DNA from 3 places in the Halomonas pelophila genome. Region 2 is predicted to be linked to each of the others. Evidence: predicted binding sites of a transcription regulator. Region 2 holds the regulator's gene; each other region holds the start of a gene.
What was found. Region 2 encodes sigma-54, which starts transcription at its own class of promoters, with help from an activator protein. Its sites were predicted from a motif close to TGGCACNNNNNTTGCTNT; they were not measured.

Region 1: a site for sigma-54 is predicted at 1,057-1,074, ahead of glnL (nitrogen regulation protein NR(II)). Genes of this name have one in related genera too.
Region 3: a site for sigma-54 is predicted at 6,072-6,089, ahead of ABE957_RS17625 (urease accessory protein UreD). Genes of this name have one in related genera too.

What each region holds. Positions count from the first base shown of each region.
Region 1 covers NZ_JBEGCI010000017.1:13,722-21,611, forward strand. Annotated here, with positions in the region: gene ABE957_RS15930 (DUF4124 domain-containing protein) at 1-520, shown strand, start outside; gene glnL (nitrogen regulation protein NR(II)) at 1,141-2,187, shown strand; gene glnG (nitrogen regulation protein NR(I)) at 2,180-3,589, shown strand; gene ABE957_RS15945 (aminopeptidase P family protein) at 3,707-5,521, opposite strand; gene ABE957_RS15950 (peptide MFS transporter) at 5,523-7,103, opposite strand; gene ABE957_RS15955 (deoxyguanosinetriphosphate triphosphohydrolase) at 7,363-7,890, shown strand, end outside.
Region 2 covers NZ_JBEGCI010000002.1:179,815-187,704, forward strand. Annotated here, with positions in the region: gene ABE957_RS02600 (HPr family phosphocarrier protein) at 1-120, opposite strand, end outside; gene rapZ (RNase adapter RapZ) at 124-1,044, opposite strand; gene ABE957_RS02610 (PTS sugar transporter subunit IIA) at 1,091-1,576, opposite strand; gene hpf (ribosome hibernation-promoting factor, HPF/YfiA family) at 1,584-1,892, opposite strand; gene ABE957_RS02620 (RNA polymerase factor sigma-54) at 2,063-3,481, opposite strand; gene lptB (LPS export ABC transporter ATP-binding protein) at 3,636-4,361, opposite strand; gene lptA (lipopolysaccharide transport periplasmic protein LptA) at 4,361-4,888, opposite strand; gene lptC (LPS export ABC transporter periplasmic protein LptC) at 4,888-5,472, opposite strand; gene ABE957_RS02640 (KdsC family phosphatase) at 5,476-6,048, opposite strand; gene ABE957_RS02645 (KpsF/GutQ family sugar-phosphate isomerase) at 6,096-7,091, opposite strand; gene ABE957_RS02650 (calcium/sodium antiporter) at 7,132-7,890, opposite strand, start outside.
Region 3 covers NZ_JBEGCI010000023.1:17,954-25,843, forward strand. Annotated here, with positions in the region: gene urtA (urea ABC transporter substrate-binding protein) at 14-1,327, shown strand; gene urtB (urea ABC transporter permease subunit UrtB) at 1,502-3,103, shown strand; gene urtC (urea ABC transporter permease subunit UrtC) at 3,107-4,261, shown strand; gene urtD (urea ABC transporter ATP-binding protein UrtD) at 4,258-5,103, shown strand; gene urtE (urea ABC transporter ATP-binding subunit UrtE) at 5,103-5,801, shown strand; gene ABE957_RS17625 (urease accessory protein UreD) at 6,130-7,047, shown strand; gene ABE957_RS17630 (urease subunit gamma) at 7,073-7,375, shown strand; gene ABE957_RS17635 (urease subunit beta) at 7,534-7,890, shown strand, end outside.

The sequences.
Region 1 (7,890 bases), on a different contig from region 2:
CCAGACCATCTACCGCACCACCGACGCCCAGGGCAACGTGGTGTTCACCGACAATCCCGAGGGCGGCGGCCAGGAGGTGACGCTCGATCCGCTCACCGTGGTGCCCAGCCCCGGCGAGACGGCGAGCATGGCACCCGTGGTCCAGGGCGGACAGGGCGAGCCCGACACGGCAGCGCCGGGGCAGCCGTTCATGCCCTACGATCGCTTCGGCATCCTCTCGCCCGGCCAGGAGGAGACCCTGCCCACCGGGGCGGCCGGCAACGTCCAGGTGACCCTGGGCATCCAGCCGGAACTGCGCGAGGACCATCGGGTGCGCCTGCTGGTGGACGGGCGGGTCAGCCAGTCGGCCATGCACACCGATACCTTCCTGCTCAACAACCTGGAGCGCGGCGAGCACGTGCTGCAGGCCGAGCTGCTGGATGGCGGCGGGGCGGTGCGTCATCGCAGCTCGCCGGTGACCCTCTATGTGCAGCGGGCCAGCGTCAACCTGCCCAGCAACCCCAATAACCCGAGCGGTTAGCTCGCCCCTCGCCGGATACATCGGCCGCTGTGTCCGGACGGCACCTACCGGCCCTGTCGCGAGCCCCCGCCCCGCGACGACGGCCGCTTCGATGCCTTCGATCATGCCGACCGGGTGAAGGAGGGGCGCGCCTTCGAGCACCTCGACCGGCTGCGTGACGGGCGAAGGGGGGAGCCCTCCTCTCGCCCGCCCCATCATCCGCCGACTCATCATCCGCCGACCCATCCCCCCAAGCCCCATTACCCGCCGCCCCGGCATCCCTTGCCCCACTATCCGCCTCCCCCGCATCACCGGCGCGATCCCTCGACGCGCGAGCACTTCTCGATCGATCGGCGTGTGCACCGCCCGGCGCCTCGCGATGCCCCCTGACCGGTCGCGCTCCGGTGGTCCAGGTCGGGGGCGGTACCGGGCGGCGCCCCTTGGTTGCAAGTAATGGGCTGCACGCAAACGGGCGTTCGACGGTCGTATGCACTAAAGTGGTGCGCCAAGGTGGGACGGTCCTGCCCCTGAAAGGCGCCGCCAGCCGCCTCATGAGGTGGCGCGCTTCTTGCAGGTCCTCTCCCATGCAGGCTCACGGCGCTTCTCCGGGAGGCGCTCACCGGATCGGGCAGGACGGCTTCATGTATCGACGCTTGATGGAACATCTCACCACCGCGGTGCTGCTGCTCGATGGCGAGCTGCGCCTGCGCTGGATGAACCCGGCCGCGGAGGCGCTGCTGGCGATCAGCCTCAGCCGCCTCAAGGGCCAGCCCCTGCCCGCCCTGGTAGACGGGGAGGAGGATATCGGCGGACTGCTGGCCAAGGCCCGTGATGAATTCCACCCCTTCACCCAGCGCGAGGCGCGCCTGACGCTGACCACCGGCGAGGTCCTGACCGTCGACTACACGGTGTCGCCGCTCGGCGCCGACGAGCTGCTGCTCGAGGTGGAGCCCCGCGACCGGCTGCTGCGGATCTCCCGGGAGGAGGCGCTGCAGACCCGCCAGGAGACCATCAAGGTGCTGGCCCGCGGGTTGGCCCACGAGGTCAAGAACCCCCTGGGCGGCATCCGTGGGGCGGCCCAGCTGCTGGAGCGGGATCTCGACGATCCCGGCCTGCAGGAATTCACCCGCATCATCATCGAGGAGGTTGATCGCCTGCGCGATCTCGTCGATTCGATGCTGGGACCCAACCGCATGATCCGCCACGAGCCGCTGAATATTCACAAGGTGCTTGAGCGGGTCCGCGCGCTGCTGATCGTCGAGCACCCGGCCGTGTGGATCGAGCGCGACTACGACCCCAGCCTGCCGGAGCTCTCCGGCGACGAGGCGCAGATGATCCAGGCCCTGCTCAACGTGGCGCGCAACGCCGTGGAGGCGATGACCGAGGCCGGCACCGTCTCGCCGCGGCTCACGCTGCGCACCCGCGCCCGGCGCCAGTTCACCCTGGGCGCCGAACGCCATCGGCTGGTCTGCGAGGTGGCGATCATCGACAACGGCCCGGGGATCCCCGAATCGCTGCGCGAGACGCTCTTCTACCCCATGGTCTCCGGTCGCGCCGAGGGCAGCGGCCTGGGACTCTCGATCGCCCAGTCGATCCTGCACCAGCACCAGGGGCTGATCGAGTGCGATTCGATCCCCGGCCACACCCAATTCCGACTGCTGATTCCGCTGGAGAAGCGCCATGACTGATGTCGCCCGCGTCGTGGTCGTCGACGACGACCGCGCCATTCGCTGGGTGCTGGAGCGTGCCCTGGCCCAGCCCGACCTCCAGGTCGAGGCGCACGAACGCGCCGATCACGCCCTCGAGCGCCTGCTCGAGGACCCGCCCGAGGTGCTGGTCACCGATATCCGCATGCCGGGGATCGACGGCCTGGACCTGATGGCCCGAGTGCGCGAGGCCCACCCGGAGCTGCCGGTGATCGTGATGACCGCCCACTCCGACCTGGACAGCGCCGTGGCCTCCTATCAGGGCGGCGCCTTCGAGTACCTGCCCAAGCCCTTCGATGTCGACGAGGCGCTGGCCCTGGTGCGCCGGGCGGTGGCCCATGCCCGCGAGCGTAAGCGCCCGGTCAGCGTGCCCGAGGGGCTGGATGCCGAGATCATCGGCGAGGCGCCGGCCATGCAGGAGGTGTTTCGCGCCATCGGCCGACTGTCGCACTCGCATATCACGGTGCTGATCAACGGCGAGTCAGGTACCGGCAAGGAGCGCGTCGCCCGGGCCCTGCACCAGCACAGCCCGCGCGCCGGCAAGCCCTTCATCGCGTTGAACATGGCGGCGATCCCCAAGGACCTGATCGAGTCGGAGCTGTTCGGCCACGAGAAGGGCGCCTTCACCGGCGCCACGGCCCAGCGCCAGGGGCGCTTCGAGCAGGCCAACGGCGGCACCCTGTTCCTCGACGAGATCGGTGACATGCCTGCCGAGACCCAGACCCGCCTGCTGCGGGTGCTGGCCGACGGCGAGTTCTATCGGGTGGGCGGCCACACCTCGGTGAAGGTGGATGTGCGCATCATCGCCGCCACCCACCAGAACCTCGAGACCCTGGTGGAGGACGGGCGCTTCCGTGAGGATCTGTTCCATCGCCTCAACGTGATACGCGTCCACCTGCCCACCCTGTCCCAGCGCCGCGAGGATATTCCGCGGCTGGCGCGCCACTTCCTCTCCGAGGCGGCCAAGGAGCTCGCCACCGACATCAAGGTGCTCACCCCCGAGGCCGAGGCTCACATCACCCGGCTTCCCTGGCCGGGCAACGTCCGCCAGCTCGAGAACACCTGCCGCTGGCTGACCGTGATGGCCTCCGGCCGCGAGGTGCTGGTCGAGGACCTGCCGCCGGAGCTGCGCGAGCCCGGCGCCACCGAGGGTAGCGTGGGCGACTGGCGCACCGCCTTCCGCGACTGGGCCGACCGGGCGCTGAGCGACGGCCACACCCACCTGCTCGAGGAGGCCGTGCCGGACTTCGAGCGTATCCTGATCGAGACCGCCCTAAAGCACACCGGCGGGCGCAAGGGCGAGGCCGCCGAGCTGCTGGGCTGGGGGCGCAACACCCTCACCCGGAAATTGAAGACCCTGTTGCCGGCGCTGGCGGAGGATTGACGGCGAAGGGCGAGCATCAAGTAAGCCTGCATAGGAAAGGGGCGCCGGCATGCCGGCGCCCCTTGTCGTCTCGGGCGGTGCTTTATGGGCGTCGCTCAGCGGGTGGGCGACGTCCGATCAGCCGCGGTCGAGCGGCCGGGTGCGTTTCTCGAGCCAGGCCAGGGCGTCGCCCTCGAGCCGCGGCGCGAGGCATTCACGCACCTCGGCATGGTAGGCGTCGAGCCAGTCGGCCTCGGCGGGGTCGAGCAGCGCGACGTCGATGGGCCGGGTGTCGATGGGGCACAGGGTCAGCGTCTCGAAGCGCAGGAAGTCGCCGAAGTCGCTCGCCGCGGCGGGGCGGTTGGCGACCAGGTTCTCGATGCGGATGCCCCACTCGCCCGGGCGATACACGCCGGGCTCGATGGAGGTGATCATGCCCGGCTGCATGGCGGTGTGCGGCGCCGCCGGCGCGGACCAGGCGATCACCTGGGGCCCCTCGTGGACATTCAGGAAGTAGCCCACGCCGTGGCCGGTGCCGTGGCCGTAGTCGCGGCCGCCGGCCCACAGCGGCGCCCGGGCGATGGCGTCCAGGTGCGGCGAGGGGATGCCGCAGGGGAAGTGTGCCCGGGAGAGCGCGATGGTGCCCTTGAGCACCCGGGTGTAGTCCTCGCGCTGAAGATCGGAGATCTCGCCCACCGGCACCACTCGGGTGATGTCGGTGGTGCCGCCGTGGTACTGGCCGCCGGAGTCGATCAGCAGCAGGCCGTCGCCCGCGATGGTGGCGTGGGCCGCCGGGGTGGCGTGGTAGTGGGGCAGGGCGCCGTTGGCGTTGAAGGCGGCGATGGTGGAGAAGCTGCGGCTGATGAAGCCGGGGCGCCGGGCGCGGGCGGCGGTCAGCCGCTCGTCCACGGTCAGCTCGGTGACCGTCTCGCCGCGCTCGATGGCCGCCTCCAGCCAGGCGAAGAACTCGCACAGCGCGGCGCCGTCTTCCGCCATGGCCTCGCGCACGTGGTCGAGATCGGCGTCGCTCTTGCGGCTCTTGGCCAGGGTGCTGGGCTGGCTGGCTTCCACCAGGGGCACGCCCGCCGGCAGCGCCTGGCGGGTGCCCAGGGTCAGCTTGGCCGGGTCGAGCAGCACCCGGGCCTCACCGGGCAGCGCATTGAGGCTGCGCGGCCAGTCGGCGTAGTCCGCCACCGCGATGCCGTCGGCGGCCAGCCCCGCGGTCAGCTCGTCGTCGAGCTTGCCCGGAGCGACGAACAGGGTGGCCGTCTCGGTGCCCACCAGCAGGTGGGCCAGGAACACCGGGTTGAACGCGACGTCATCGCCGCGCAGCTGGGTCAGCCAGGCGATGTCGTCCAGCGTCGAGATCGGATGCCAGTCGGCGCCGTGTTCGGCCATGGCCGCTCTCACGCGAGCCAGGCGCTCGCCGCGGCGCTCGTCGAGGTAGGCGGCGGGGTGGGCGTAGAGCGGCGCCTCGGGCAGCGCCGGGCGATCGGGCCAGACGGCGTCGAGCAGGTCCAGGTCGCCGCGCAGGCGGATGCCCTTGGGCGCGAGCGCGTCCTCGAGTCGGCGCGCGTTGGCGAGCGACACCACGTCGGCATCGAAGCCCAGCGTCGCACCCTCGTCGAGCCGCTCGGCCAGCCAGCGCATCGGCGCCTCGGCCTGGCCGGGCTGCAGCTTCATCAGCTCGATGCCGCTGCCCGCCAGCTGCTCCTCGGCCTGCACCCAGTAGCGGCTGTCGACCCAGACGCCGGCGGCGTCGTGGGTGACCACCAGGGTGCCCACCGAACCGTCGAAGCCGGAGAGCCAGGCGCGGCCGGCCCAGTGCTCGGGGAGGTACTCGGAGTTGTGGGGGTCGGAAGAGGGCAGCCACCAGGCGTCGATGGCGTGCTCGCGCATGGCGTCGCGCAGGGCGGCGAGACGGGCCGCGGGGGTCGAGGGGGCGTGGCTCATGTCAGGCTCCGGTGGTGGAAGAAGAGGGAGAGGAGACGGCGGTATCGCGCTGGCTGCCCTTGAGCATGCGTCCGATCAGCGGCGTCAGCAGCGCCAGCACCAGGGCACAGAGTACCAGTGCCACCGCCGAGCGGCCGAACAGCGCCGGCAGCTCGGTGAGCTTGTCGGCGCTGACGTTGCCGCCGATCAGGCCGGCCACCAGGTTGCCCAGCGCCAGCGAGGTGAACCATAGGCCCATCAGCTGCCCGCGGATGCGCTGCGGTGCCAGGGTGCTCATGGTGGAGAGACCCACCGGGCTCAGGCACATCTCGCCGAGGGTCAGCAGCAGCAGGCTGGCGCTGATCCACAGCGGCGAGACCAGGCCGTCGCCGACCAGCACCTGGCGCGCGGCGAGCATCATCAGGCCGAAGCCGGCGGCGGCGAACAAGAGGCCCATCACGAACTTGGTGGCGCTGCTCGGCTCCAGGCCGCGGCGGCCCAGGGCGGGCCACAGCCAGCCGAACAGCGGGCCGAGCAGGATGATGAAGACCGCGTTGAGCGACTGGAACCAGACCGTGGGGACTTCCCAGCCGCCGAATAGCGCGCGGTCGGTGTAGTCGTTGGCGAAGAGGTTGTAGGAGGTGGGCTGCTGCTCGAAGGAGGCCCAGAAGAAGGCCGAGGCGACGATCAGCAGGAAGGCCACCACCACTCGGGCGCGCTCCCGGGCGTCGAGGCCGGCGAAGGCCATCAGGTAGACGAAGAAGCCCAGCGCGCAGACGATGATCACGCTGGTCATGGCCTCGGCGATCGCCACCGGCTGCAGCTGGATCATGCCGCTGGCCGTGAGGCCGACCAGGGCGGCGGCGAGGAGCGACAGCCCCGAGACCGCCAGGCCCACGCCGCGGCGCTGCACGGCCGGGGCGTCCCAACTGGAGTCGCGGCCCTGCTGGCGGTCGGCGCGGCGCATGGCGGGAATCGCCCAGAGGCGGAAGATCAGCAGCGCGGCCAGCATGCCCAGGCCGCCGATGCCGAAGCCCCAGTGCCAGCCGCCGCTCTCGATCAGCAGCCCGGTCATCAGCGGGGCCAGCAGGGCGCCCAGGTTGATGCCCATGTAGAAGATCGCGAAGCCGCCGTCGCGGCGCGCATCGCCCTCGTCGTAGAGGCTACCCACCATCACGGTGATGCAGGTCTTGAACAGCCCCGAGCCCAGCACGATCAGCAGCAGGCCGACGAAGAAGGCGGTGGCGCCCCACAGCGCCGAGAGGGCGATGGCCAGGTGGCCCAGGGCGATCAGGATCGAGCCGTACCAGACGGCGCGGCGCTGGCCGAGCCAGTTGTCGGCCAGCCAGCCGCCGGGCAGGGCGGAAAGGTAGATGGCGCCGGCGTAGATGCCGACGATGGCCGCGGCGTCCTCGCGGCTGAAGCCCAGGCCGCCCTCGGCGAGGCCGGCGGCCATGAACAGCACCAGCAGCGGGCGAATGCCGTAGTAGGAGAAGCGCTCCCACATCTCGGTGAAGAACAGCGAACCCAGCGGACGGGGGTGGCCGAAGAAGCCGTGATCCCGTCGGGACGTCGCGTCGGGGGCATCGAAGGTTGAGGACATGAATCGTCTGCCTTGTGAGGTGGTGGTGGCGTCACGGACCGTGCCGATTCGGATAATGTCAGGCGACCCTGTGGCCTAACCCGCTTTTATCTGATTTTTTTTACTGAAAGGCACGGCGTATGCAGGCGATTCTATGGAAATTTGTTAGTCGGCGAAACGATATGGCGATCGAGCGTCGCTATCCGGCAAGCCTGCGGTGCGGCGATGGCAATGTCGCGCGTCCCGGTGCCAGAATGGAGCCTCCAAGGAGAGATTGCCCATGACGCAGATGAGCTGGGAGCGGCTGCTCGACCCGGGGCGGCTGCACGACCGCCGCGGCTTACGCCCCGGAAGCGGGCGCGGCGAGATCGGCCGCAGCCCCTTCCACAAGGATCACGACCGGATCGTCTTCGCCGGCTCCTTCCGCCGCCTTGGGCGCAAGACCCAGGTGCACCCGCTGACCGACAACGATCATATCCACACCCGCCTGACCCATTCGCTGGAGGTAGGCTGCGTGGGGCGCTCGCTCGGCATGATCGTCGGCGAGCGGCTCAGCGAGCGCCTGCCGGCCTGGATCACCCCGGCCGACCTGGGGGTGATCGTCCAGGCGGCGTGCCTGGGGCACGACATCGGCAACCCGCCCTTCGGCCACGCCGGCGAGTACGCCATCCGCGACTGGTTCGCCCGCGCCGAGGTCGATGGCAGCGGGCTGCTCGACGGGCTGTCGGCGCGCGAGCGCGAGGACCTGCTCACCTACGAGGGCAACGCCCAGGGTTTTCGCATCGTCACCCAGGTCGAGTACAACCAG
Region 2 (7,890 bases):
CTGGCCGCCGCGGTGCACGGTGACGTGCGCATCGAAGGGCTGGCAGCACTGCACGAGCTTGGTGGCGGCGCGGGCATGCAGGCCGCGTCGGTTGGTCAGGGTCAGCTTGCGGCTCGGCACGCCTCAGGCTCCTTCCTGAGGCGCGTCGATATCCATCGATGCCTGCTCGTCGGGGAGGCTGATCTGTACGCCCAGCTCGCGATGGCGCAGCCTGACGCCGGCGTGTCGCGCCGCCAGGTGGGCGGCCAGCCGCTCGGCCAGGTAGACCGAGCGGTGCTGGCCGCCGGTGCAGCCGACGGCCACGGTCAGGTAGCTGCGCTGACTGGTGCGATAGCGCGGCAGCCAGCGTTCCACCCAGGCGAGGATGTCGTCATGCATCTCGGCGACGACCGGGTAGCCGTCGAGGAAGGCGATGATGCTGGGGTCGCGTCCCGTGGCATCGCGCAGGGCCGGGTCCCAGTAGGGATTGGGCAGGCAGCGCGCGTCGAAGACGATATCCGCATCCAGGGGAACGCCGCGCTTGAAGCCGAAGGATTCCACGGTCAGGGTCATCTGCTCGGCGCGATGTCCCGCCACCTGGTCGGTGATGCGTCCGCGCAGCTCATGCACCGAGAGCCGGGTGGTGTCGATCACCAGGTCGGCGAGGTCGCGAATCTCCGAGAGCGCCTGCTCCTCGGTATCGATGGCCTCGGCCAGGGTCATGTCGCTATCGCGGGTGAGCGGATGGCGGCGGCGGGTGTGGGAGTAGCGCTCCAGCAGGATCCGCGCATCGGTGGTCAGGTAGACCACCTGGCACTCGAGGTCGCGGGTATGCAGGTCGTCAAGGAGCTCCGGGAAGCGCGCGAGGGCGTCGGGCAGGTTGCGCGCATCGATGCTGACGGCGATTGAGGAGCGCACGCTGCGGCCCTGCTGGAGCTCGTCGACCAGCGGCCCGAGCAGCATGGCCGGCAGGTTGTCGATGGCGTAGTAGCCCAGGTCTTCCAGCGCCTGCAGCGCGATCGACTTGCCGGAACCCGACCGGCCACTGATGATCACGAGCTGCATGCGGGTCTCCTGGTCGTGAAAGGGGCGGGCGGTGTCCCGGGAGGGATCAGCCGCCCTGGCGGCCGCTCGGGGCCTGTTGTCGTATCGCCTCCATGAGATGCTCATGAAGCTCGCGCTGGCTTGAGCTATGACGCAGACGCCCGCGGGTATCGGCGTCGTTCATCACGCCGGCGACCTGCCCCAGCAGGGCGAGGTGCGCCTCGTCGGCCTCCTCGGGCACCAGCAGCACGAAGACCAGGTCCACCGGCTCCCCGTCGATGGCGTCGAAGTCGACCGGCTCGGCCAGCTTCAGAAAGCCGGCGATGGGCGCCTTGCAGTGCGGGTTTCGCGCATGCGGAATGGCGACCCCGTGGCCGATGCCGGTGCTGCCCAGCCGCTCGCGGCCGATCAGGCGGCTGAATACCTCCTGGCTGTCGAGGCTGGGTGTGTTCTGGGCGATGAAGGTGCTGAAGAACTCCAGCACCCGCTTCTTGCTTCCCCCGGGCACGTCGAAGAGCGCGCGCTCGGGGGGCAGGATGGCGTCCAGTGTCATGATGGAGTCAGCGCGCGCCGGCGCCCTGGGCGCGGGCCTGGGCCTTTTCCTTGTGCTTGACCAGCTGACGGTCGAGCTTGTCGGCCAGCGCATCGATGGCGGCGTACATGTCATTCTCCATGGCCTCGGCATGGAGGTCGGCACCGGCGGCATGCAGGGTGCAGGCGGCCTGCTGGCGTTCCTTCTCCACGGAGAGGGTGACCTGCACGTTGGTGATGTTGTCGTAATGACGCTCGACGCGGGTCAGTTTTTCCTGCACATAGTCACGCAGTGCGTCGGTCAGTTCCACATGATGGCCGGTGATGTTGACTTGCATGACACGCTCCTTGCTCTTACGGGGTGTGAGTCGATTGTAACCCTTTTTGCCGTCCTGCATACCCCCTCGGTCGGGGGCAGCAGGACGCTCGTCGAACGGCGTCAATTCAAGTGCTTGCGCCCGCATCGGACGCCGGCATTGGGGAGTGTCGAGACGGCCATTCGCGGCGTTCAACGCAGGCGCTTGCGCTCGCTGGAGGAGGGGATGCCCATCCCCTCGCGATATTTCGCGACCGTGCGCCGCGCCACACCGATGCCGGCCTCGTCGAGCAGGGCGACCAGCCGGCTGTCCGAGAGCGGCTTGCGCGGGGGTTCGTCCTGGATCAGCTTGCGGATCCGCGCGCGAATGGCGGTGCTGGAGTGGGCGTCGCCCTCGCCGCTGCCGCCACCCACCTGGCTGGAGAAGAAGTACTTGAGCTCGAACATGCCGCGCGGGGTGTGGATGAACTTCTGGGTGGTCACCCGCGAGATGGTCGATTCGTGCATCTCCACGACCTGGGCGATATCGGCCAGGATCAGCGGCTTCATGGCCTCCTCTCCGCGCTCCAGGAAGTCGAGCTGGCGCACCATGATCTCGCGACCCACCCGCAGCAGGGTGTCGTTGCGGCTGGAGAGGCTCTTCATCAGCCAGCGCGCCTCCTGCAGGTGATCCTTGAGGAACTGGTTGTCCGCGCTCTTGTCAGCGCGACGAATCAGCGCGGCGTAGTCCGGCTGGATGCGCAGGCGTGGCATGGCCTCGGGATTGAGCTCCACCTGCCAGCCCTCGCGGGTGTGGCGGGCGACGAGGTCGGGAATCACGTAGTCGCTGTCGCCCTCGCCGAAGGCGCTGCCGGGGCGTGGGTCCAGCGAGCGCACCAGGCCGATGGCCGTGTCGAGGGTGTCGTCATCGAGGCCGAGGCGGCGCTTGAGCAGTCGGCGGTCATCGCCGGCCAGCGCCTCGAGGAACTGGCGCACCAGGCGGCGAGCCTGTGGCAGCAGCGGGGTGTCGTCGGGCAGCGTGGCGAGCTGCAGCAGCAGGCATTCGCGCAGGTCCCGGGCGAAGACCCCGGTGGGCTCGAACTGCTGGAGGCGCAGCAGTACCTGCTCGACCTCCCGGCTCCTGAGCCCGGCGAGGCCCTGGGCCTTGAGGCCGTCACGGATCTCCTCCAGGGGCTGGGTGAGGTAGCCGTCGCCGTTGACGGCGTCGATCAGGCTCTCGGCGATGCGCAGCTGGCGCTCGTCCAGGTCGGTCATCGCCAGTTGCCAGGCCAGGTGGCCCTGAAGGCTCTGGCCCGCGGCCTGGCGTTCGAAGTCGGGCGCCTCGCCGCCGGCGGGCGCGCCGCCCAGATCCTGGTAGGTGTCGGACCAGTCGCTGTCGGTGGTGAGTTCGGCGGGGATCTCGCTGGCCCAGTCGTCGTCGGGCGTCTCGCTCACCGCCTGTTCGCCGAACTCCTCCTCGACGTCCAGCAGGGGGTTGGATTCCAGCGCCTGCTGGATCTCCTGGCGCAGGTCCAGGGTCGAGAGCTGCAGCAGGGCGATGGCCTGCTGCAGCTGGGGGGTCATGGTCAGCTGGGTGCCGACGCGAAGCTGCAGGGAAGCCTTCATGGCCATGAGAGGAGTTCCCTCGACGTGCCGAAAAATCCCACCCTAGCCGCTGGGCGCGGGGGGTGCAACCGAAGAAATTGCAACAATCGTGCCATGCGCAAGCGGCATGCCGTCGGCGAATAACGACATTTATATCAGTCGATTGCGATCGAGGCGGCGGTCAGAGGCGGAAGTCCTGGCCCAGGTAGACGTCACGGACGCGCTGGTTGGCCAGGATCGCCTCGGCATCCCCCTCGGCGATGATCCGTCCGTCGCCGACGATGTAGGCGGTGTCGCAGATGTCGAGGGTCTCGCGCACGTTGTGGTCGGTGATCAGCACGCCGATGTCGCGGGCCTTGAGCTGACGGATGATGCCCTTGATCTCGCCCACCGAGATCGGGTCGACCCCGGCGAAGGGCTCGTCGAGCAGGATGAAGGCGGGCTCGGTGGCCAGTGCCCGGGCGATCTCGACCCGCCGCCGTTCGCCCCCGGAGAGGCTCATGCCCAGGTTGTCGCGGATGTGGGTCACGTGGAAGTCCTCGAGCAGCTCCTCGAGCCGGCGCTCGCGGCCCCGGCGGTCGAGGTCGCGGCGGGTCTCGAGGATCGCCATGATGTTGTCGGCGACCGACAGCTTGCGAAAGATCGAGGCCTCCTGGGGCAGGTAGCCGATGCCGGCCCGGGCCCGCTCGTGCATGGCCGCCGTCGACAGGTCTTGCTCGTCGATATGCACGGCGCCGGCATCGGCGCGCACCAGGCCGACGATCATGTAGAAGGAGGTGGTCTTGCCGGCCCCGTTGGGGCCGAGCAGGCCGACGATCCGGCCCTGCTCGATGGCGAGGCTGATGTCCTGCACCACCCGGCGCCGCTTGTAGCTCTTGGCCAGATGTTCGGCCTTGAGGGTCTTCATCACGTGCCGTCCTGCTGTTCCGGTTCGAGGGTCATGCGCACGCGCTGGCGCTCCTCGACGCCCTGCGCCTCGGAGCGCGCCTGGACGACGCGCCGGTCGAGGAAGTATTCGAGGTAGCCGCCGTCGAAGGTGTCGCCGCCCTGATGGAGCTCGGCGCGGTCGATCAGCTCGATGCGACGCTCGGCGACATGGTAGATGACGGTGCGCCCCCAGCCGCGCACCAGGGGCTCGTCCGGGGCGGGCTGCTGCTCGATGTAGGCGCGCTCGCCGGTGGCGGTGGCGAGCGTCAGCTGGCCCTGGTCGTTGCGGCGGATCTCCACCCGCGCGCCGGTCAGCTGCATGCTGCCCTGCTGAATCTCCACGTCGCCGGTATAGACGGCGGTGCCGGCGCGGTCGTCGAGGTCGAGGCGATCAGCCTCCACCTGGATCGGGGCGCTGGCATCGCCCTCCAGGGCCAGGGTCGGAGCGCTGCCGAGCAGCAGGCCGATGACGCCGAGGGTCAGCAGGGGGGCGAAGGAAGCTCGCATCATGACTCGGGGACCTCGCGGGTGTCGGGCGGATGGTGGCCGCGCACATTGTCGGTCAGTCGCGCGCGGTTGTCATGGATCCAGGCGTCGAAGCGCTCGCCGCGCATCCGCTGGGGCGGCTGGCGCAGCAGCGCCGGGGTCTCGCTCCAGGCATGGCCGCTGTCGGCGTCGAAGTGCAGGATCTCGGTATCCAGCTGCCAGCGCTCGGCCGGGGCCAGCAGGCGCGCGTCGCCGGTCAGGGTCAGCGGGTTCCCCCCCGCGCCCAGGGTGCCGTGCTCGCCGCTGGCCAGCCATACCCGGCCCGAGGCGTCGTAAAGCCGCCCATCGGGCTGCTCGAGGCGGGTGACGTCGTCGTGGGGGGTATGGGTCAGGCGCGGCGTGTCGAGGCGCTGATGGGGCTCGCCCCTGGCATCGAAGCGCGTCAGCCGGGCGTCCTCCAGGTAGTAGTCGGGCTCGCCAGAGGCGTCGCCCGGCACCGGGCCGGGGGGCGGCGCGTCCTGCAGGTCGAGCAGCGCCAGTCCGCCACCCAGGGCGAGCAGCAGCAGAAGAAGCCCGGTACGAAAGCCGGGACGCGGCAGGCCCATGGCTCAGCTCGCGCCGTGGAGGTAGGTGTCGAGCACGGCGTCCCAGTGCCCCTGGGCCTGCAGCAGGGTGTCGCAGATCTCGCGCACCGCGCCGTGGCCGCCCACGGCCTCGGTGACCCAGTCGGCCTGATCGCGGATGTAGGCCGGCGCGCCGGGCACGCTGATGCCGACCCCGGCCCGGCGGATGGCGGCCACGTCGGGCATGTCGTCACCGCAGTAGGCGACCTGCTCGAGCTCCAGCTCCAGGCGGGCGCACAGCTCGCGCAGCACGGTCAGCTTCTTCTCGGCGCCCTGGAAGACGTGCTGGATGCCCAGTGCGGCGGCGCGCCGGCTGACCATCGGCGAGTCGCGTCCGGTGATCAGGGCCACCACGATCCCGGCGCGCTGGAGAAGCTTGATGCCGTGGCCGTCGAGGGTGTGGAAGGCCTTGATCTCGACGCCATCGGCCTGGAAGTAGAGGCGCCCGTCGGTGAGCACGCCGTCGACGTCCATCGCCAACAGGCGGACATGGCGCAGGCGGTCGACCAGCTGGCCGTCGTTGAGGGGGCGGTGTGGCTGGGTAGGGACGAGGCTCATGGTGTCTCCGGTCGAGGGTCGGGCGGTAGCGAGTTGGTCGAGAGACGTCAGATGACGCCGCTGGCGAGCAGGTCGTGCATGTGCAGGGCGCCGATCGGGCGGCCGTCGGCGTCGACCACGGCCAGCGCCGAGATGCGCCCGTCCTCCATCAGGCGCACCGCTTCGGCGGCCAGGGTGTCGGGGGCGATGCGCTTGCCGGGACGGGTCATGACGTCGTCGACGCTCAGGGTCGAGAGGTCGCTGTGCTGGTCGAGGGTGCGGCGCAGGTCGCCGTCGGTGTAGACCCCGGCCAGTCGGCCATCCTCGCCCACCACGCAGGTGAAGCCCAGGCCCTGGCGAGTGATCTCCAGCAGCGCATCGCGCAGCGGGCTGCCCAGCGGCACCGCGGGCAGCCTATGGCCCTGATGCATCAGGTCGGCGACCCGCAGCAGCAGGCGCTTGCCGAGGCTGCCGCCGGGGTGGGAGAGGGCGAAGTCCTCGGCGGTGAAGCCGCGCGACTCGAGCAGCGCCACGGCTAGGGCATCGCCCAGCGCCAGGGCGGCGGTGGTGGACGAGGTCGGCGCCAGGTCCAGCGGGCAGGCCTCGCGTTCGACCCCGGCGTCCAGATGGGCGTCGGCGTGGCGGCCCAGTGTCGAGTCGGGGCGACCGGTCATGCTGATCAGCGGCGTGCCCATGCGCTTGAGCAGGGGCAGCAGGGCGGTGACCTCGGCGGTCTCGCCGGAGTTGGAGAGCGCCAGCACCACGTCGCCGCGGGTGATCATGCCCAGGTCGCCGTGGCTGGCCTCGCCGGGATGCACGAAGAAGGCCGGCGTGCCGGTGCTCGCCAGCGTCGCGGCGATCTTGCCGGCGATATGTCCCGACTTGCCCATGCCGGTGACCACCACGCGGCCGCGGCAGGCCAGTATCAGCCGGCAGGCATGGTCGAAGGCGTCGTCGAGGCGCTCGGACAGGGCCGCCACGGCCTGCTGTTCCAGTTCCAGGGTGCGGCGGGCACTGTCGCGCAGGAGGGAGGTGCCGGCCGCGGAGGGCGTGTCGTTGGTCATGGCAGTGATTGTTGCCCGTTGTGAGGTTTCACTCAAGGGGTCAGGCCGCAGGGGAGAAGCCCGCGCTTCCCAGCCAGGTCAGATAGGCGAGGTAACAGAGCAGCAGCAGGGCCCCGGGTAGCCGGCCCAGCTGGCCACGGCGGTTCCACAAGAGCAGCGCTCCCAGCGCCAGGGTCAGCAGCAGCATCACCGGATAGTCGCGGGCGGCCGCGGCGGGGTCGGTGGCGCCCGGCGCCAGCAGGGCGGGAACGGGCAGCACGGTCAGCATGTTGAAGAGGTTGGAGCCGATGACGTTGCCGATGGCCAGGTCGTGGTGGCGCTTCAGCGCGCTGGCGACGCAGGCGGCGAGTTCTGGCAGGCTGGTGCCAATGGCCACCACGGTCAGGCCGATCGTCAGCTCGCTGACGCCGAGCCCGCGAGCCAGTTCGCTAGCGCCCCACACCAGCGCCCGTGAGCTTGCCACCATGATCACCAGGGTGCCGATCAGCCAGGCCAGGGCCTGGCCCAGCGGCATGCCGGGAATCTCGCCCGCGGTCTCATCGTCCGGGGTGTCGGCCCGAAACAGCCACCACAGGCTGAACACCAGCACCAGCAGCAGCAGCGCCCCATCGAGGCGATCGAGATGGCCGTTGGCCAGCGCGTAGCCGGCCAGGCCGGTGGCGCCGAGCAGCAGCGGCAGTTCACGTCGCACGATGGAGAAGCGCACCGGGATTGGCACCACCAGGGCGGTCACGCCCAGTACCAGGGCGATATTAGCGATGTTGGAACCCAGCGCATTGCCGACGGCCAGGTCCGGCAC
Region 3 (7,890 bases), on a different contig from region 2:
GCAAGGAGCTCTCATGATTCCGTCATCCGCTTTCCGTTCTTCCCGCTGGCTGGCCGCGTCCCTCCTGAGCCTGGGCGTGGCGGCACCTGCCCTGGCCCAGGAGGACCCGATCAAGGTCGGTATCCTGCACTCGCTCTCCGGCACCATGGCCATCAGCGAGACGGTGCTCAAGGACACCGTCGAGATGCTCATCGAACAGCAGAACGCCGACGGTGGCCTGCTGGGTCGCCAGCTGGAGGCCGTCGTGGTGGATCCGGCCTCCGACTGGCCGCTGTTCGCCGAGAAGGCCCGCGAGCTGCTGGCCCAGGAGGAGGTCGACGTGATCTTCGGCAACTGGACCTCGGTGTCGCGCAAGTCCGTGCTGCCGGTGGTCGAGGAGCTCAACGGCCTGCTCTTCTATCCGGTGCAGTACGAGGGGGAGGAGTCCTCCGAGAACGTCTTCTACACCGGGGCGGCCCCCAACCAGCAGGCGATTCCGGCCGTCAACTACCTGATGAACAACATCGGCGTGGAGCGCTGGGTGCTGGCTGGCACGGATTATGTGTATCCGCGTACCACCAACAAGATCCTCGACGCCTACCTCAAGTCGCATGGCGTGGCCGACGAGGACATCATGATCAACTACACCCCCTTCGGTCATTCCGACTGGCAGAACATCGTCTCCGAGATCAAGGCGTTCGGCAGCCAGGGCAAGAAGACCGCGGTGGTCTCGACCATCAATGGCGACGCCAACGTGCCCTTCTATCGGGAACTGGGCAACCAGGGCATCGACGCCGCCGACATCCCGGTGGTGGCCTTCTCGGTGGGCGAGCAGGAGCTCACTGGCATCGACACCGCGCCGCTGGTCGGGCATCTCGCCGCCTGGAACTACTTCATGAGCGTCGATACGGACACCAACTATGACTTCATCGACGCCTGGATCGAGTACACCGGCGATGACATGGCGGTGACCAACGACCCCATGGAAGCCCATTACATCGGCTTCAACATGTGGGCCGAGGCGGTACGCAAGGCCGGCACCACCGAGGTCGACGAGGTCAAGGACGCCATCATCGGCGTCAGCGTCCCCAACCTCACCGGTGGCTATGCGGCCATGATGCCCAACCACCACATCACCAAGCCGGTGCTGATCGGCGAGATCCAGGATAACGGCCAGTTCTCCATCGTCTGGGAGACCCCCTCCACCGTGGCCGGCGATGCCTGGTCCGATTACCTGGAAGGCTCGAAGGACCTGATCAGCGACTGGCGCGCCCCCCTGTCCTGCGGCAACTACAACGTCGTGAAGGGCAGCTGCGGTGGCCAGGCCGAGGTGGCCTCGGCCGAGTAAGCGCCCCTATCGACTTACCAAGCGATCAGGGGATCCGTCGACAAGCCCTCGCGAGGGCTTGTCGACGGCAAAGCCCCCAGCGATACCGCCAACGGCGATCGCCCTGAGGCATTCGCTGGCCTGGTTGGTCCGAGATACGCCATCTCTTCACTTCTATAGGACACGCCCATGAGGATGATCCGCTCCCTCGTGTCGGGACTGATGCTCTGCCTGCTCGTCGGGTGGGGGGTATCGGCCCAGGCCCAGTCGGCGACGACACCCGCTGGCCAGTCCCTGCTGGAGTCCCTCGATGCGGCGTCCTACGCCCGGATGGATGGAGTCATCGAGGCCATCGTCGCCAGCGGCGACGAGCGCAGCCGTGGCTGGCTGGAAGCCCTGCTCGGCGGAAAGCTGCAGCGCCACAAGGAGAGCGGGCGTTTCGTCGTGGTGCTCGAGAACCGGGGCCGGAACTGGCCGGTGGTCGATGCCCTGACCGGCGAGGACCTCGGCGAGATGTCGCGCCGTGAGCTCGACCGCATCGGCATCAACAATGCGCTGCGCGGCCAGCTGCAGAGTGTCCTGGCGGTGCTCGACCTGCGGGTGGATGACGTCGGGGCCCGTCGCGAGGCGGCCCGCGACCTGCTGGGGCAGGTCGACGAGGCCATGGTGGCGCCCCTGCAGGGCCTGCTCGAGGACGAAGAGGATGCCGAGGTCAGCCGCCTGCTGGCGCAGGGGCTGGCGATCCATCGGCTCGAGCAGGGCAATGTGGAGGCGGTCTCCAGCCTGGCGGGGAGCCTCAATGGCGAGGCCCGTGCGGCCCTCAGTGCCGCCGCGCGCAGCGACGATCCCGCGCTTGCCGAGGCAGCAAGCTCGGCGCTTGCCGACATCGAGCAGAAGCTCAGGCTCAACCGGGGCCTGGAGACCCTCTACTTCGGCCTGTCGCTGGGCTCGGTGCTGGTGCTGGCGGCCATTGGCCTGGCCATCACCTTCGGCGTGATGGGGGTCATCAACATGGCCCACGGCGAGCTGATGATGCTCGGCGCCTACACCACCTGGGCGATGCAGCAGCTGCTGCCCGGCCAGCCCGGCCTGGCGCTGATCCTCGCCATTCCCGCCGGCTTCCTGGTGGCGGCGCTGGCCGGCATCGCCATCGAGCGCGGGGTCATCCAGTTCCTCAAGGGCCGCCCCCTGGAGACCCTGCTGGCCACCTTCGGCGTCAGCCTGATCCTCCAGCAACTGGTGCGCACCGTGATCTCGCCGCTCAACCGCACCGTGGTCAGCCCGGAGTGGATGAGCGGCTCGCTGATGATCAACGAGGGCCTGTCGCTGACCTTGAACCGCCTCTACGTGCTGGGCTTCGCGCTGCTGGTGTTCGCCGGCTTGATGCTGGTGATGCGGCGTACCCGGCTGGGACTGGAGGTGAGGGCGGTGACGCAGAACCGGGCCATGGCACGTTCCATGGGCATCCGGGCGACCCGGGTGGACATTATGACCTTCGCCCTGGGATCGGGCGTGGCGGGGCTGGCCGGCGTGGCACTCTCCCAGCTGACCAACGTCGGCCCCAACCTCGGCCAGAACTACATCATCGACTCCTTCATGGTGGTGGTGTTCGGCGGGGTGGGGAACCTCTGGGGAACCCTGGTGGCCGGGTTGTCGCTGGGGGTGATCAACCAGGTCCTCGAGCCCTGGGCCGGCGCCGTGCTGGCCAAGATCCTGGTGCTCGTCTTCATCATCCTGTTCATCCAGAAGCGCCCCCGCGGACTCTTTCCGCAGAAGGGCCGGGCAGCGGAGGGCTGATTCATGCATGCCTCGAGTTCGTGGCTCACACGACCGTTTCGTGAACGCGCGACCCAGTGCTTCCTGGGCATCCTGCTCACGGCCCTGGCGTTGGTGACGCTGCTCAACCTGGCCCTGCCGGCAGAGCATCCGCTGCATGTCTCGACCTACACCGTGACGCTGCTCGGCAAGTACCTGAGCTACGCGCTGCTGGCCGTGGCCGTGGACCTGGTGTGGGGGTATCTCGGGATCCTGAGCCTGGGCCACGGGGCCTTCTTCGCCCTGGGTGGCTATGCCATGGGCATGTACCTGATGCGCCAGATCGGCGATCGCGGCACCTACGGGGATCCGCTGCTGCCGGACTTCATGGTATTTCTCGACTGGGACGCGCTGCCCTGGTACTGGCTGGGCTTCGACATGGCCTGGTTCGCCTTCCTGATGGTGCTGCTGGCCCCGGGGCTGCTGGCGCTGGTGTTCGGTTTCCTGGCCTTCCGGTCGCGGGTCACCGGGGTCTATCTCTCGATCATCACCCAGGCCCTGACCTTCGCCCTGATGCTGGCCTTCTTCCGCAACGAGATGGGCTTCGGCGGCAACAACGGGCTGACGGACTTCAAGGAGCTGCTGGGCTTCGACCTCCGCAGCGACGCCACACGGCTCGGCCTGTTCCTGGCCACCGGCGTGGCCCTGGCCATCGGCTATGTGCTGTGCCGTGCCATCGTCGCCAGCAAGCTCGGCCGGGTCAGCGTGGCCACCCGGGACGCCGAGGCGCGCACGCGCTTTCTCGGCTATCGGGTCGAGCGTTTCCAGCTGTTCGTCTTCGTGGTCTCGGCCATGCTGGCCGGGGTCGCCGGGGCGCTCTATGTCCCCCAGGTGGGCATCATCAACCCCAGCGAGTTCTCGCCGATCTTCTCCATCGAGATCGTGCTCTGGGTGGCGCTGGGAGGGCGCGCGACCCTCTACGGCGCGGTCATCGGCGCGATACTCGTCAACTACGCCAAGACGGTCTTCACCGGGGTGATGCCGGATGCCTGGCTGTTTGCCCTGGGTGGGATGTTCGTGCTGGTCACGGTGCTGCTGCCCAGGGGCATCGCCGGCCTGCTGGCCTATCGCCTTCGCCCCCGGCGAACGTCTCGACCGCCATCGCCTGAACCCTCTGCGCCCCGGGAGGCCTCCGCATGAGTTTCCTGCAATCCCTGGCCGATCGTGACCGGGTCTTCGACTTCCTGGTGCCGGCGGCCTCTCCGGTGGATGTCCGTCATGGCCCGATCCTCTACCTGGACGGCGTCACCGTCAGCTTCGACGGCTTCAAGGCGATCAACGACCTCAACCTGACCATCGATGATGGCGAGTTGCGCTGCATCATCGGCCCCAACGGGGCCGGCAAGACCACCATGATGGACATCATCACCGGCAAGACCCGACCGGACACCGGCTCGGTATGGTTCGGCAGCCGCCACAACCTGCTGGCCAAGAGCGAACCGGAGATCGCCAGCCTCGGCATCGGGCGCAAGTTTCAGAAGCCCACGGTATTCGAGGCCCTGACGGTGTTCGAGAACCTCGAGCTCGCCATGGCGGCCGACAAGCGCATCCTGCCCACGCTCACCGCGCGCCTGACAGGCGAGATCCGCGACCGCATCGAGGAGGTGCTCGCGACCATCGGGCTCACCGAGCTCCGCCACCGCCTGGCCGGCATCCTTTCCCACGGCCAGAAGCAGTGGCTGGAGATCGGCATGCTGCTGATGCAGCGTCCCCGGCTGCTGCTGGTCGATGAGCCGGTGGCCGGCATGACCGAGCAAGAGATGGAGCGCACCGCCGAGCTGCTCACGGGCCTCGCCGGCAAGGGCAAGCAGTCCGTGGTGGTGGTCGAGCACGACATGGGCTTCGTGCGCTCCATCGCCCGCACCGTGACGGTGCTGCACCAGGGCAGCGTGCTGGCCGAGGGCAGCATGGACCGGGTCTCCCACGACCCGAAGGTCGTCGAGGTCTATCTGGGCGCGGACCCCGACGAGGAGGCCGCCTGATGCTGACCATCGAGACGCTTAACCAGTACTACGGCGAGAGCCATACCCTCTGGGACCTGGACCTCGAGGTGCTCACCGGCCAGTGCACCTGCGTGATGGGACGCAACGGGGTGGGCAAGACCACCCTGATGAAGGCGATCATGGGCGAGGTGGCGGTGGCCTCCGGGAGCATCCGCTACGCCGATGACGTCGAGCTGACTCGCAAACGCGTGGAGGATCGCTCGCGACTGGGCATCGGCTATGTGCCCCAGGGGCGCCAGATCTTCCCGCTGCTTACCGTGGAGGAGAACCTGCGCACCGGCCTGGCTGCGCGAAGCGATGGCCTGAAGCGGATTCCGTCGCGGGTCTATGAACTCTTCCCGGTGCTCGAGGAGATGAAGCATCGCCGGGGCGGCGACCTCTCCGGCGGCCAGCAGCAGCAGCTGGCCATCGGCCGGGCCCTGGTGCTCGAGCCGCGATTGCTGATCCTCGACGAGCCGGGGGAGGGCATCCAGCCAAACATCGTGGCCCAGATCGGCGAGGTGATCCGCCGGCTGATCCGCGAGGATGGCCTCAGCGTGCTGCTGGTGGAGCAGAAGCTGCCCTTCGCCCGCAAGTATGCCGACCGCTTCGTGATCATGGATCGGGGCCGCCCCGTGGCCCGCGGCGAGATCGGTGAACTCTCCGAGGCCCTGATTCGCGAGCATCTGACGGTCTAGCGGTGTAAACCCACCAGGTCATGGCTTGCGCCCAGCCCGGCACCCGTCCGGGCTGGGCGCTCGTCTCTGGCGCACACACTCGGCATCGCCCGGGCGCCGCTCAGGGGCAGGCATGCACCATAAAGGGACGGCTGCCCACCTCTCTTCCCGACCTTGGTGCGCCGGACGCACTCCAGTGCACCTGGTCGGTGCGCACCCGCGCTCACATCCTTCCTCATCCTCTAATGTAAATGATTGAAAAGGCTGGGTTAACTATGGGCCTCTGCGTTCTGGTACGGCCCTTGCTGAGGTCAGTGCAGTTGCCACTTTCCTGACAGGGCGGACTGCCATGACGGCCTTCTCGACACTCACGCCAGGACCGCCATCCCCGGCCTCGGGGCCGGCCTCGGGGCCGGTCTCGGGCCACCGCTTCGATGCCGACCGCCACTGGGCGGCCTCGCTGGACCTGGCCTTCGAGCCCCGCGACGGCGTGACCCGCATGACCCGCGCCCGTCACCACGGGCCGCTGCGGGTGCAGCGGTCGTTTCACCCCGAGGGCCGACAGGGCCCCTGCCATGTCTATCTGTTGCATCCGCCCGGCGGACTGGTCAGCGGTGACGCCCTGACCATCAGCGCCCGGGTCGGCGCGGGCGCTCATGCGCTGCTGACCACCCCGGCCGCCAACAAGCTCTATCGGGCCGACAGCCATGGCGTCGCCTGGCAGCAGGCCACGCACCTCGAGGTCGCCGAGGAGGGGGTGCTCGAGTGGCTGCCCCAGGAGACCCTGGCCTTCGACGGCTCGAAGGGAGAGCAGCGCACCACCATCGCCCTGTCGGAGACGTCACGTTGCCTCGGCTGGGAGGTGATGGCCCTGGGCCGTCCGGCGAGTGCACTGCCCTTCTTGAGCGGCCGCATCGAGCAGCGCTTCCATCTGACCCGCAACGGTCGGCCCCTGTGGCTCGAGCGTCAATCGCTGGATCCCCGCCATCCGCGCTTTACCGGCCGCTGGGGGCAGGGCGGAGCCACCGTGCAGGCCACGCTCTGGGCGGTGGGACTCGATGACGAACCGGACGCCATACAGGCGCTGCGCGATGGCCTGCCGACGAATCCGCGATGGGCGGTGACAGTGCGCCACGGGGTGCTGCTGCTGCGCTACCTCGGCAATGAGCGCAACGAGGCCTGGCGCCTATGTCGCCAGGCCTGGGAGATGCTGCGGCCCCGACTGCTCGGCCAGCCCGCCCATACCCCCAGGATCTGGCTGACCTGACTGCCTTTCTTGATGGAGATGCCCCATGGAACTGACCCCCAGAGACAAGGACAAGCTGCTGCTCTTCTCGGCCGCCCAGCTGGCCGAGCGGCGGCGCGATCGTGGCCTCAAGCTCAACTATCCCGAGGCGGTGGCGCTGATCAGCTTCGAGATCCTGGAGGGCGCCCGCGACGGGCGCAGCGTCGCCGACCTCATGAGCTACGGGCGCGAGATCCTGACCCGGGAGGACGTCATGGAGGGGGTGGCCGAGATGGTCGACGAGGTACAGGTCGAGGCCACCTTCCCGGACGGGACCAAGCTGGTCACTGTGCATACGCCCATCGTCTGAAAACTGGCTGCGCTCGGTCATGCCGTTTTGGCATCGCAGCAAAAAATGCTCATTTACGAGACGTAAACTCGAGCGCGAGTCCGATCCGTTTTTTGCTGCTTGCCGCCTTGCCTGACCATCGCTCGCGCAGTTTTCAATATTACAGGAGGGGGATGCTGATGATTCCCGGTGAGTACCAGTTACAGGACGGCGAGATCGAGCTCTGTGCGGGCCGCGATCGGATCACCGTCGAGGTGGCCAATACCGGTGACCGGCCGATCCAGGTCGGTTCCCACTATCACTTCGCCGAGACCAATCCGGCCCTGACCTTCGATCGCGACGCCGCGCGGGGCTACCGCCTGGACGTGGCCGCCGGCACGGCGATCCGCTTCGAGCCGGGCCAGGTGCGTGAGGTGACGCTGATTCCCTACGTCGGGGCGCGCCGCATCTTCGGCTTCCATGGCGACGTCATGGGCGAGCTGTCTGCCGCGCCCGACGCCGCGCGATCCCCGCACCCCGGTGACTCGGACCAGGGA